3 regions of the Agrobacterium vacciniicorymbosi genome follow, and region 3 is predicted to be linked to each of the others. Evidence: predicted binding sites of a transcription regulator. Region 3 holds the regulator's gene; each other region holds the start of a gene.
What was found. The regulator LexA, encoded in region 3, represses DNA repair genes until DNA is damaged. The targets are predictions, from matches to a motif close to TGTTCNNNNTGTGTTCNG.
Positions count from the first base shown of each region.

Region 1: ABUK73_RS06020 (ImuA family protein) is a predicted target of LexA. The motif match lies at 2,779-2,796, and genes of this name have one in related genera.
Region 2: ABUK73_RS03570 (energy-coupling factor ABC transporter ATP-binding protein) is a predicted target of LexA. The motif match lies at 2,629-2,646, and genes of this name have one in related genera.

Region 1 covers NZ_JBETMF010000003.1:11,943-16,181, reverse strand. The annotation lists gene ABUK73_RS06035 (sugar transferase) at 1-20, shown strand, start outside; gene ABUK73_RS06030 (polysaccharide biosynthesis/export family protein) at 147-1,418, shown strand; gene ABUK73_RS06025 (O-antigen ligase family protein) at 1,426-2,697, shown strand; gene ABUK73_RS06020 (ImuA family protein) at 2,839-3,600, shown strand; gene ABUK73_RS06015 (Y-family DNA polymerase) at 3,515-4,239, shown strand, end outside.
Region 2 covers NZ_JBETMF010000002.1:85,361-89,599, forward strand. The annotation lists gene ABUK73_RS03555 (histone deacetylase family protein) at 1-653, opposite strand, end outside; gene ABUK73_RS03560 (biotin transporter BioY) at 688-1,251, opposite strand; gene ABUK73_RS03565 (energy-coupling factor transporter transmembrane protein EcfT) at 1,271-1,891, opposite strand; gene ABUK73_RS03570 (energy-coupling factor ABC transporter ATP-binding protein) at 1,888-2,568, opposite strand; gene ABUK73_RS03575 (winged helix-turn-helix domain-containing protein) at 2,682-3,872, shown strand; gene ribB (3,4-dihydroxy-2-butanone-4-phosphate synthase) at 4,099-4,239, opposite strand, start outside.
Region 3 covers NZ_JBETMF010000001.1:178,959-183,197, forward strand. The annotation lists gene ABUK73_RS00980 (ComEC/Rec2 family competence protein) at 1-38, shown strand, start outside; gene ABUK73_RS00985 (glutathione S-transferase family protein) at 158-838, opposite strand; gene lexA (transcriptional repressor LexA) at 1,276-1,998, opposite strand; gene ABUK73_RS00995 (hypothetical protein) at 2,387-2,944, shown strand; gene kdsA (3-deoxy-8-phosphooctulonate synthase) at 3,114-3,962, shown strand; gene eno (phosphopyruvate hydratase) at 4,188-4,239, shown strand, end outside.

The sequences.
Region 1 (4,239 bases), on a different contig from region 3:
TGTCACGCGGCAGCTATTGAACAAAATCCTTAGCTTGGCGTTTTGCAGCATTAAGATATTGCGGCCACTTTTTTGTGGCATTTGCGACCGGCTTAAAAGCTGGTCGTAATCCGGCTGCGCGCGCAGCCGTAAATATGGAGTTCAATATGGTTGGCACTGCCGCCGGATTTTCATTGAATGGTGCGTGGCGCAAGGTTCCTGCGCTTTTCATAGCGGCCTCTCTGGTCGTTATCGGTCCGCTCCACGCTTTCGCTCAGGATAATCAATACCGCCTTGGCACTGCCGACAAGCTTCGCATTCGCGTTGCGGAATGGCAGCCTGCCGATGGCACGATCCGCAACTGGGATGTCATCAACGGCGATTATGCCGTCGGTGCATCCGGTTCGCTGTCTCTTCCCTTCATTGGTCAGTTGGATGTTGCCGGCAAAACCACGGGTGAGGTTGGCGAGGAAATCGGTGCGCAGCTGCAAAGCAAGTTTGCCCTGCGCAATCTTCCGTCCGCTTCCGTCGAGGTCTCGCAGTTCCGTCCCGTGTTCCTCACGGGCGATGTTCAGCAGCCTGGCGAATATCCCTACGCACCCAATCTCACCGTCCTGAAGGCCGTCAGCCTGTCCGGCGGTCTGCGCCGGTCGGATGCCGGTCAGCGTTTTGCCCGTGATTTCATCAATGCCCGCGGCGATGCCGCCGTCTATGATGACCAGCGTGGTCGCCTTCTGGCGAGACAGGCGCGGCTTCAGGCCGAAGTCCGGGGCGACAAGGAAATTACCAAGACGCCTGCGCTTGAAAAGATCATCAATATCGATGCGCTTCTGGAAAGCGAGAATGCTCTCATGAAGTCGCGTAGCGAACGCTATACGCTTCAGTTGAAGGCGCTGACCGATCTGCGGCAGCTTCTGGAAACGGAAGTCGAATCCCTGCAGAAGAAGTCGGAAACGCAGAACCGTCAGCTTCAGCTGGCAAATGAAGACCGCGAGAAGGTCAACCGTCTGAACGAGCAGGGGCTTGCCCTTGCCCAACGACGGATTTCCGCCGAGGAGCGTGCCGCCGAGGTGGAGTCCACGCTTCTCGATATCGATACGTCTTCGCTGCGCGCCAAGCAGGATATCAACAAGGCCATGCAGGACGAGATCAATCTGCGCAATGATTGGGTCGCGCAGCGCTCCAAGGAATTGCAGGATACGGAAGCCGAATTGCAAAAGCTGAACCTGCAATTGGGAACCAGCCGTGAGCTGATTTCCGAGGCGCTTGCGCAATCGGCAGAAGCAATCCGCTTCGATCCATCGGGCAAGTCGGCAACCATCACCTACATCATCGTGCGTGAGGAAGAGGGCAAGTCCAAGGAAATCAAGGCCGATGAAACGACGTCCATCCAGCCCGGCGACGTGATAAAGGTGTCATCAGAAATTCTGATGCAGTGAGGTCGAGATGCGGATTGCCAAATCGGCACTGATCGATCCGGATAGAAACGGCCTCTACGGAACGGCGGCGGTGGCGCTGTCGTTCTTCGTGTTCGCCTATTCATCCAAGTTCGGGCAGGTCTCTATCCTCGCCTATTACGCCGTGTGGTTTCCGCTGGTGCTGGTGGATTACCGGCGCGTGCTGGGCAATTACTTCAAATATCTCTGGATTTTCGCCTTCGGAATTCTCGCCATCCTGTCCAGCTTCTGGTCGGATGCCATGTCTGTGACCATGCGTTCGTCCATTCAATATATGACGCATATCATCTGCGCGCTGATTGCCATGCGGGTGATTTCGATAAGGACACTGACGCGCGGCGCGCTGATCGGGACCATCGTCGTTCTCTTGTATTCGCTGCTGTTCGGCCTTTACCTGTTCGATGCGCTCGATGGCACGGTCAGCTTCGTCGGTGCATTCTCTTCCAAGAACCAGCTCGGGTTCTATGCGTCGCTGGGCGTCATCTTCGCCGCTTCCTCCGTGCTGGTGTTGCGACAGCGGGATATCCTGTGGCTCGGCATCGCCGGGGTCGCGGGTCTGCTGTCCGCCTATTGCCTGCTGGCATCACAATCGGCCACGTCGGTCATCACCACGGCTGCCGTGGTGGCCATGATCATCGGCTTCCTGCCCATGAACATGCTGTCTCCCGGCAATCGCAAGATGATCTTTCTGGCGCTTGTCGGTGCTGGCGGCCTCATAGCCGTGGCATCTCTGCAATTCGGGCTGCTCGATGCCATCCTCGGCATTTTCGGCAAAGATACGACCCTGACCGGGCGCACATATCTCTGGCAGCAGGGCATTGAGGCGGCCAAGGCCTCTCCCATTTTGGGTGTCGGCTATCAGGGCTTTTGGGTTATGGGCTTCTTTGATGCGGAACGCCTATGGGCCGATTTCTTCATCACCACACGCAGCGGCTTTCACTTCCACAATACCTATATCGAAACCGTCGTTGAAAATGGTTTCGTGGGAATGTTCCTGCTGGCAATCGTGCTGTATGGCACCTTGATCGGGCATCTGCGCTCAATTCTGGTGAAGAAAGACGATCCGCAAGGGCTGATCCTGTGCGCGCTATGTGCTCTCTTCGTGGTGCGTTCCTTCGTGGAAATCGACATTATCTTTGCCTATCAGATCGGCTCCTTCCTTCTCTATTACGCAGCGGGAAAGCTGACCCTACCACAGCGGGCACCCGCGAGTGCCGGGCCTTTTTCACGCATTGCCATGCGTCCCGTCGCCGGGCAGTGAGCATTTATAAAAGCCGGTTTTCCGGCTTTTTCTTTTCTCCACAAGACTCCTATGCCAGCGTTATTGACTCTTTGCTGAAATTGGAACAAAAAGTGAACAGTTGGTATTTTAGCGTGAAATGCTCCTGAAAAGTCTTGTGTCATGCATAAACGCGCAGAACAGCTTGTTGTGGAAGAATTGCGGGAAAGGCTGGAGCGGATCACGCAAGGCCCGGCCCGCCATCAGGAGATTCTGCCCTTCGGTGTTCCCGTACTCGATGACCATCTGCCCGGCGGTGGGTTGAAGCTTGGCAGCCTGCATGAGGTCAGCGGTGGCGGCAATGGCGCGGTGGATGGTGCCGCATCGGCCCTGTTTTCGGCAGGCATCGCGGCGCGTGTGAAAGGCAAAATCCTGTGGTGCGTGACGCGGCCTGATCTGTTCATGCCCGCCTTGACGCAGGCAGGCCTGTCGCAAAACCGGCTGATCATCGTGGAGTGTCGCGATGAGAAGGGCGTCTTGGATTGTTTCGAGGAAGGCCTGCGCTGCAACGGCTTCGGGGCTGTGGTGGGGGAGGTGTCGAAACTGCCGATGAACACGTCCCGGCGTCTGCAACTGGCAGCGGAAGCCTCCGGTGTCGTCGGTCTTGCCATTCGCCGCTGGCGTCATCCATCCGGTGCCGTGGAGTTTGGACAGCCAACCGCTGCCGTGACCCGCTGGCGTATTTCCGTGCGGCCCTCCACGCCACTGCCCGTGCAGGGGGTAGGGAGGGCGCGTTGGTTTCTGGAGCTTTTGCGCTGTCGTGGCGGCGAATGTGCCGATTTTGAAGTGGAAGCCTGTGATGCAAAGGGTCGTCTCGCTCTACCTGCCGACATGGTCGACGGATCGATATCGCAGGGCGCTTGGCAAACAAGCGCCAGCGCTTGATCGTCCGGTTGTCATGATCGCCAGACAGGGAAGCCGCCGCGTTATCGCGGCGCAGGATGTGGCCGCGACCGCTGCCGGTTTGCGGCTCGGCATGCCCGTCAGCAAGGCGCAGGCCATCATTCCAGGACTCATCGTTGAAGAGTTGCAGGCAGCCGACGACGCCAAAGCACTGCGCGATCTCGCCTTCTGGTTCCTGCGCATCTATGCGCCCATCGTCGCGCCAGACCCACCCGACGGTCTGGTGCTGGATACGACAGGCGCAGACCATTTGCATGGCAACGAGCAGCTGATGCTGACCGGCATGGTCAATCGCTTGCACGGGCTTGGCTTTACCGCACGCGCTGCGATTGCCGATAGCTGGGGCGCGGCGCATGCGCTTGCCCGTTTCGGGAAAGAGCCTGTGACCATCGTGCCGCAACATGGGGCCACAGCCGCCCTCGCAGCATTGCCCTTGGCAGCACTGCGCCTTGAACCAAGGGTCGTAGCCGACCTGAAAGTGCTGGGTTTTCGCACCATTACAGAGCTGATGGCGACGGCGCGCGCGCCGCTCACCTTGCGGTTCGGCCCGGAAATCGGCCGCAGGCTGGATCAGGCCCATTGTCTGCTGTCAGAACCCATCGAACCGATCCGCATCCCGGA
Region 2 (4,239 bases), on a different contig from region 3:
CTGCCGGTGTTGGGCGAAAGCGGCGCGTTCACGACGTTGTTCTTGATGCCCGTCTCGCGTTTGTCGCCGCTCCAAGGGTAAAGCGGCATCTGGTGCGTGGAGCAGAACAGAACCGAGGTGTCGTTCCAGAAAATGTCCTGCGTGCCATTGCCGTGGTGCACGTCCCAATCAACGATGGCGACGCGTTCCGCACCATGGACCTTCTGCGCATGGCGGGCGGCGATGGCGGCATTGTTGAACAGGCAAAAACCCATGGCCTTTTCGGTTTCGGCATGGTGGCCCGGCGGGCGGCTGGCCACGAAAACATTGTCGGCGGCGCCGCTGAACACATCATCCACCGCCGCCATGGCAGCGCCAATGCCGGTGAGCGCCGCTTGCAGGCTTTTGGGCGAGGCATAGGTATCGGCCTCGATGCGGTTGATCTCGCCGTCATCTTCCGGGATTTGCCGCATGATCGAGATCAGATGGCTCTCGGGGTGCGCCAGCAAAACGGCGTCTTCATTGGCCTGCGGCGCTTCTTTCCGCTCCAGCCGCTCGAAATTCGGATGCTCCAGCGCGATGTTGAGCGACCGCAGCCGGTCGGGCCGCTCTGGATGGCCCGCAGGCGTAATGTGTTCCAGGAATATCGGGTGCTCGTAAAGCCGTGTGGCCATGGCGGTGACTCCTGAACGTGGGCAATTCGAAGACTTATGCGCGTTGCGGCAACAGCGGATACCCAGCCATCACGGCGCGGCCAGCGAGAGCTGCGAGAACGGCCTTGAGAACATCGCCAGGAATGAAGGCCATGGAGCCGACGAAGGCCTTCTGAAAACCGATGCCGGCTGCAAAACCAAGATAGGTGATGCCGAACGCATACAGCACGACCACCCCACCGGCGACGCTCGCGAGAAAGAAGTTAACACCCTGCACGAGTGCAGACTGATCCCGGTTGACCAGACGCTCGGACAGATAACCGGTGGTGAAGACTGCGGCAATCCAGCCGATCAGAAAGCCGGTTGTCGGCGTGTAGAAGATCGAAAGCCCACCGCGACCACCCGACAGAACCGGCAGGCCGATGGCGGCGATGAGAATGGTGAGCAGAACGGCCAGCGTGCCGCGCTTCGCCCCCAGTACCACACCAGCCAGCATGACGCCCAGCGACTGCGCGGTAATAGGCACAGGAATGAAGCCAAGCGGAAGCGGCGGCAACAGGCCAAGCGCGATGATGATGGCTGAAAACAGCGAGATCAGAACGAGGTCACGGGTTTTCATTCTCAAGAGGCTCCCATCTCTAAATATCATGAGACGAGGTTTGGCCTCTGAAACCGCGCGCGTCAATGGCATCCGCAATCGCATCGGCATCCTTCAACGTCATAATGATGAGCGGAACAAGGATCGTATGCAGCCTCACCTTCATTCCACGCGCACGGTGAGCATCGCGTAGCGTCTCGTAGCGGTTGATGACTTCAGGTACGAAACGCACGACGAGCCCGACCGCCAGACCCACATCGGCAGCTTTGGCAAGTCCCAATCTTTCCAGCGGACGCAGTGCAAAGGCTATTTCATCCATGAACTGAGAAATGCTGACGCTGGCCGTAATCGCGGTCGCCAAAAGCGTCAGCGCCGTCAGCCGAAAGAGGGCCACCATCGCATCCAACGCGGAAATCAGCAGGAAGCTGAAAACGGCGATAATGGCGATGGTCAGCAGAACCGGTCGCAGCCGCGCCACGGTTTCGCGAAATCCCAGATGCGCCTGCCACAGCACCAGCCCCGCTATTATAACGGCAGCGAGGAGGAGGAGGGGATCACGCGTGAGAAAGAGGGCGATGCTGAACAGCGCAAGGCCTGCCAGCTTGATGCGTGGCGAGAGGCTGTAAAGCCAGCCTGCTCCTTCGACATGGAGGCTTTTCATGTCAGTGCCAATTCGCGGTAAAGCCGGATGGCGTCGGTAGGGGATGCGTCGGCGTGAAGCCTGTTTTGGTGGAACAGAAGAACGCGGTCGAAGCATGCCAGCAGCGGCAGATCGTGGGTGATGACGATCAAATCCTGCTCCAGCCCCGCCATGGTCCGCTCCACCAAGGCGCGGTTCTTGAGGTCGAGCTGGTTGGTCGGCTCGTCCATGATGAGGATTTTTGGATTTGTGATGGTCAGCGCCGCCAAGGCTGAGAGCTGCAATTCGCCACCGGAAAGCTCGTGCGCGCGGCGCTTGGCCAGATGCTGGATATCGAAGCGTTGCAAGGTCGCATCCACCGCCGCATCGATGGCAGCCTTGTCCAGCCCATTGTTTTTCAGGCCGAAGGCAACGTCGTCTCTGATAATGGGCAGGATGATCTGGTTTTGCGGGTTCTGGAAGATGAAGCCGACATCCTTCAAGACCTCGGACGCGTCCTTGACCGTATCGAGCCCGTTGACGCTGACATGACCGCTCGTCGGTTTCGTCAGACCATTGATCATCCGTGCAAATGTCGTCTTGCCGGAACCGTTGAGGCCGATGATGCCGATGCGCCGCTCGGTGAGGGCAAGCGTCAAGGGCTCGACCGCCGCTCTGCCTTCAAAGGCCACACCCGCATCGTGAAAACGAATATCCAACTGCCAGTCCCCAAAATGCTGTCGCAGTTTCTATAAACGCTGGAGACACCAAACAAAACAAGGAACAAAAAAAGAACATTGATTTTTCGACCCCACAACCATAGGCTTTTGCCATGGCGATTCTGATTTCGAACGAAGCAGCACGACGTATTTTCCTGGCGCGACAGGGGCTGTCCGCATCGCCCAGCCGCGCCATGGGCAAGGCCGATCTGTTGAAGCTGATCACCGACATCGGCTTCGTGCAGGTGGACAGCATCGCCACGGTGGAGCGGGCGCATCACCAGATCATCTTTTCCCGCAACCAGACCTACAAGCGCCAGCACCTGACGGAACTGCTGGAGAAGGACCGGGCGCTGTTCGAACACTGGACGCATGACGCCTCCATTTTGCCCGCGACCTTCTACCCCTATTGGAAACACCGCTTCCGCCGCCGCGAGCCGATCATTCAGGAGCGCTGGCGCAGCTGGCACGGCGAAGGTTTCGATTCCGCCTTCGAGGAAACCTATCGCCGTATTGCCGAAAATGGCCCGACCATGTCGCGCGATATGAAGGCGGAAGGTCACCAGTCCGGCGGTTGGTGGAACTGGCATCCCTCGAAAACAGCACTCGAATATCTCTGGCACACTGGCAAACTGGCCGTGGCAGGGCGCGTCAACTTCCAGAAAGTCTATGATCTGGCGGAACGGGTGATCCCTTCCGAGCATCACGATCTGGATGTGCATCATGACGACTTCGTAGACTGGGCCTGCCGTGAAGCGCTAACGAGGCTTGGCTTTGCAACATCAGGGGAAATCTCCGCCTTCTTCGACATCGTCACGCCGCAGGAAGCCAAGCAGTGGGTGACAGATCACCGCGATGAACTCTGCGAAGTCTCACTCGCCTCTTCCGACGGCGCCAAGGAACGCGTCTCCTATGCCTTTGAAGGGTTCACAGGGGAAGCAGAAGCTGGGATGGAGCCACCCAACCGCATCCGCGTGCTCAGCCCCTTCGATCCGCTGCTGCGCAACCGCGCCCGCACCGAACGCCTGTTCGGCTTCTATTACCGCATCGAAGTCTTCGTGCCGGAGCCGAAGCGGCAATACGGCTATTATGTCTTCCCGCTTCTGGAAGGGGACAGGCTGATCGGTCGCATCGACATGAAGGCGGAGCGCAAAGGTGGAACGCTGGATGTAAAGCGCCTGTGGCTCGAGAAGGGCGTGCGTCCGTCGTCTGGCCGGTTGGCGAAGCTGGATGCGGAATTGAACCGGCTCGCCAAGTTTACCGGTGTTGAGAGTGTGCGGTATCTGGATGAGTGGCTTGGGTGAAAGGGCGGTGGATCGGGTTATCCGCAAAGGTTTTCGCTTCCGTCACCCCGCACTTGATGCGGGGTCTAGTCAGCCCAAGTCTTTGGGCTGAAAAGGCTATTCTCGACGCGCGGACGCGCGTCGGCTGAATCCCGCATCAAGTGCGGGATGACTGAGGTAGATGTATTTCCTGCGCGTCAGCTCAGACCGCTCTCACCTTCGAAAAAAGGAATGACGAAAGCATTCGTCACCCAATATCCGTCGAGCTGATCTTGATGCCAAAACCCTCTAGCCCGACATAATGGCGCTCGCGGGAAGTGAGCAGCTTGATGGAGCTTATGCCAAGCTCTTTCAGAATTTGCGCGCCAAGGCCGATTTCCAGCCATTC
Region 3 (4,239 bases):
CGGAGCATATCGAAAGAATGCTATCGAACGCCCCGTGATATGCTTCATTCAAAGGTGCCGCTTGCGCGCTTTGCGATACCTTCTGACTCGTTTTCACACAGACCGTTTTACACAGCCAAGTCGGTATTTTCGTTCGAAACAGACGCCGTTCCATATCTCACGACTTCAAGCGCAAATCCGCCAGCCATTCTCCGATGGCTTTGGCTTCCGCCTCGTGTTCTGCATCGCGCCACGGTTCCAGCAAGGCCGCATCCTGCCATTCCTGCATTGCGGGGAGGGTGAGGAGACGGTTCTTGTAAGCCTCGGCCTCGGGCGACATAGCCGTTCCATAGGTCTGGAAGCGGAAGGCGACGGGGCAGAAAAACGCGTCTACTGCTGTAAATGCGTCTCCCGCCAGGAACGGACCGCCAAAGGAGGCTAGACCTTCCTGCCAAAGTGCGTCGATGCGGGAAATGTCTTTCTTCAGCGCCTCGCCAACTTCAGTTGGCTGGATCCGAAGACCGACATTCATCGGATGTTCGTTGCGCAATGTCTGGAAGCCTGAGTGCATTTCCGCCGCGGCAGAACGCGACCATGCACGTGCCTTCGTATCACCAGCCCAAACTCCACTATGCCGTTCCGCCAGATATTCGATGATCGACAGCGAATCCCATACGGTCAGGTCGCTCTCGACAAGGCAGGGCACCTTGGCGGTGGGAGAAAATGTCGCGAAATCCTCGGCGGAATTGCCGAATGGGGTAAGCTTTTCGCTGAATGCAATATCGAGTGTCCGCATCAACACCCATGGCCGCAGGGACCAGGAGGAATAGTTCTTGTTGGCTATATAAAGATCGTACATTTCATATCCCTCGGTTGCAGCACCGTGTTAGCGCGGGAAATTTCTCCGATACAGACGGTTTGCGCGATGGTGGTCTTCAAATAATTTGATCTTTTGTGCCCAGGTGGTGACATTGTGAACAGAGAGATTTCGGTCTGAAGCTCCCATTCCGCAACTCAAACTAGGCAGCGCTACACACAAAACGTCACGCTAAAATCATTCATAGACGCTCACCGACGCGAGTGATTCGAAGATAGTGAGCCGACTAACTATTTTTGGATATCTGCACTTACCGTGAGCGCAAATTTCCCTCTGAAATGCATGTAAGTGCACTTGTTTGTTAATCGAACCAACGTCCAACTTTGGCTCTGGTACCTCGCCAACAGGCGAATCAAAACCAGAAATATTGCCCGCGGGCAGACCTAAAAATCCGCCCGCTAAATTATAGGCAGCAGTAGTCAGTGATAGCGGCGGATCAGGCCGACAAGCTTACCCTGGATTTTCACCCGGTCCGGTCCGAAGATGCGGGTCTCGTAAGCGGGGTTGGCGGCTTCGAGCGCAATGGAGGCACCCTTGCGGCGGAAGCGCTTCAGTGTCGCTTCTTCGTCATCCACCAATGCAACGACGATATCGCCCGGATTTGCGGTGCTTCCGTCACGAATAATGACCGTATCTCCATCGAAAATACCGGCTTCGATCATCGAATCGCCTTTGACCTCGAGCGCGTAATGTTCGCCAGAGCCGATCATATCCATCGGCACGACCACATCATGGGTGTTGTTCTGGATCGCCGAAATCGGGACACCTGCTGCGATTCGCCCCATGACGGGAACGCTGACCGAGTTGACGTCGCGACTGTTCAACGGGGCAGGTGCGGGCGATGGCTCCACAGCCTTTGGCTTGCCAAGGCTGCCTTCGATGACGCTGGGCGAAAAGCCGCGTTGCGGCTTGTTGGCTGGAGAATAGGACTCGGGAAGCTTGATGACTTCGAGTGCGCGCGCCCTATTCGGTAGCCGGCGAATAAACCCGCGCTCTTCCAGCGCCGTAATCAACCGGTGAATGCCCGATTTAGAGGCAAGATCGAGTGCATCCTTCATTTCATCGAAGGATGGCGGCACGCCAGACTCTTTCATTCTTTCATGAATGAACAGAAGCAATTCCTGCTGTTTGCGCGTGAGCATGAAGAAACACCCTTGGAAATTCGAGGCGAAGATTCGCGAAACAAATACAGAACGAACACTATCTGTTCCATATGTGTTCTGCAATAGCCCAGTAAAAAATCACTTAAGCCAGATCAAAATAAATATCCGTCAGATCGTTGAGAGAATCATATGGCCATGGCTGGTTACGACTTCTTCACGTTGAATCACGCCGATTTGCGCCTCCGGGTTGTTTTTCTGCCCGATTTTGCTAATTCCGCTCATGCTTTCAAGGGGCCCGCGCGGTGATCTTGGCATCTTGTGGGGTGAGCAGGTATTTGGTCCTGTTTTTAAGCATTTTCATCAGTTTTTGTCCGTCATTCTCCTACGAGTGAAAGCGGTACGGATATCGTTTTAGAAAGTCCATCAAGTGAAATTTAGAACGCTCAGCCTGATTGTGGGCCTTGTTGCACTTGCCGGGTGCCAAACCACCCAACCCAATTCGCCAGAAGCTCTTAAAAAAGCGGAGTATGATAGATTGCTCCTGGCATCCACTGTCGCGAACTGCAAACTGATTATGCTTATAAATGCGGATCGCGTCGCGGCCAAAAAGCAGCCGTCGAGAGACAATAAGTGCGCTTCCATTTTGCGTAACAATAAACTTGGCGGTGGTTTGCACGCGGCTAGTTTCGTGCCGGACATCGGTATTAATGGCATACCGATTCCACTTGGAAGTCTTGTCAGGCTTGCGGTGACCATGGAGCGAAAGCAGCGTCAAGAAAAGGCATTTGAGGCAAAGCTACCTTCTTGGGCGGTGGGCGAAAACACGGAGTATGTTTATCGGTTTCTCTTGGCTCAAGACTTCAAACCCGAGGAGATCGAACGCGTGAAATCTACGAGTGAGTTTTCCTCTGCTGTCAACGAGGCCGGACCGACCATCCGCTTCATGAAAGCAAATCCCGATGTGGTGAAGCTGGCACAAAAATAACGTAAACAGGGTGCTGCTTTTTGTAGCGGAAACTGTTCCGATCAACCGGCACGGCAGCCGTGACATAGATTACGCTTCCTGATAATGGCGTGACCAGGATTGTAGAATATGTCTGCGTGCAGCCGCTTGGCGGCTGGGCGTAGGCCCGGTTTGCCTTCGAGGAGTAATGATGAGCGTCCAGAATAATCTCAACGTGGTCGTCGGCGAAGGTGCCGGGCAGGTAACTTTCTCCAATACCGAACGTTTCTCGCTGATTGCCGGGCCGTGCCAGATGGAGAGCCGCGACCATGCCTTCATGATTGCCGAGACCATGGCGGAGCTGTGCGGCAAGCTGGGTATCGGTTTTGTCTACAAGTCGTCCTTCGATAAGGCCAACCGCACGTCCCTGTCGGGCCAGCGCGGCATTGGCATCGATAAGGCGCTGGAGGTTTTTGCTGAACTTAAGGAGCAATTCGGCTTTCCGGTGTTGACGGATATTCACACGGAAGAACAGTGCGCAATCGTGTCACCGGTTGTCGACATCCTGCAAATCCCGGCGTTTCTCAGCAGGCAAACGGACCTTCTGGTGGCGGCGGCCAAGACCGGTCGGGTCGTCAATGTGAAGAAGGGTCAGTTCCTGGCGCCTTGGGACATGAAGAATGTTCTGGCCAAGCTGAACGATAGTGGCAACCCGAACGTGCTGCTGTGCGAGCGCGGCGCGTCCTTCGGTTACAACACGCTCGTTTCCGACATGCGCTCGCTGCCCATCATGGCATCGCTCGGTGCGCCGGTTGTCTTTGACGCGACTCACTCCGTGCAGCAGCCGGGCGGGCAGGGTGGTTCGAGCGGCGGTCAGCGGGAATTCGTTGAGACGCTGGCGCGTGCGGCCATTGCGGTCGGCGTCGCCGGTCTTTTTGTGGAAACGCATGAAGACCCTGATAACGCTCCCTCGGACGGACCCAATATGGTCCACCTGAAGGATATGCCGAAGCTTCTGGAAAAGCTGCTGGCTTTCGACAATATCGCGAAAGCTGCGTGATCGCTTTTGGCCTCAATCGATTTTTATGAAAAGACGGCGTCCAGAGATGGGCGCCGTCATTGTAATTTCTTGCGCGTCGTCTACAGCGACGGAGGAAGTTCACATCGAGTCGCTATTCCGTCGCCCTGTTTATCGCGCCGCTCATCCGAAAAGCGCTTCACAGTTTTCGGGATGCACTCTAAGACAGGCAACTGAAAATCCTGTTCCAGTCCCAAGGGAGAGATCATGACAGCCATTACCGATATCATCGCACGCGAAATCCTCGACAGCCGTGGAA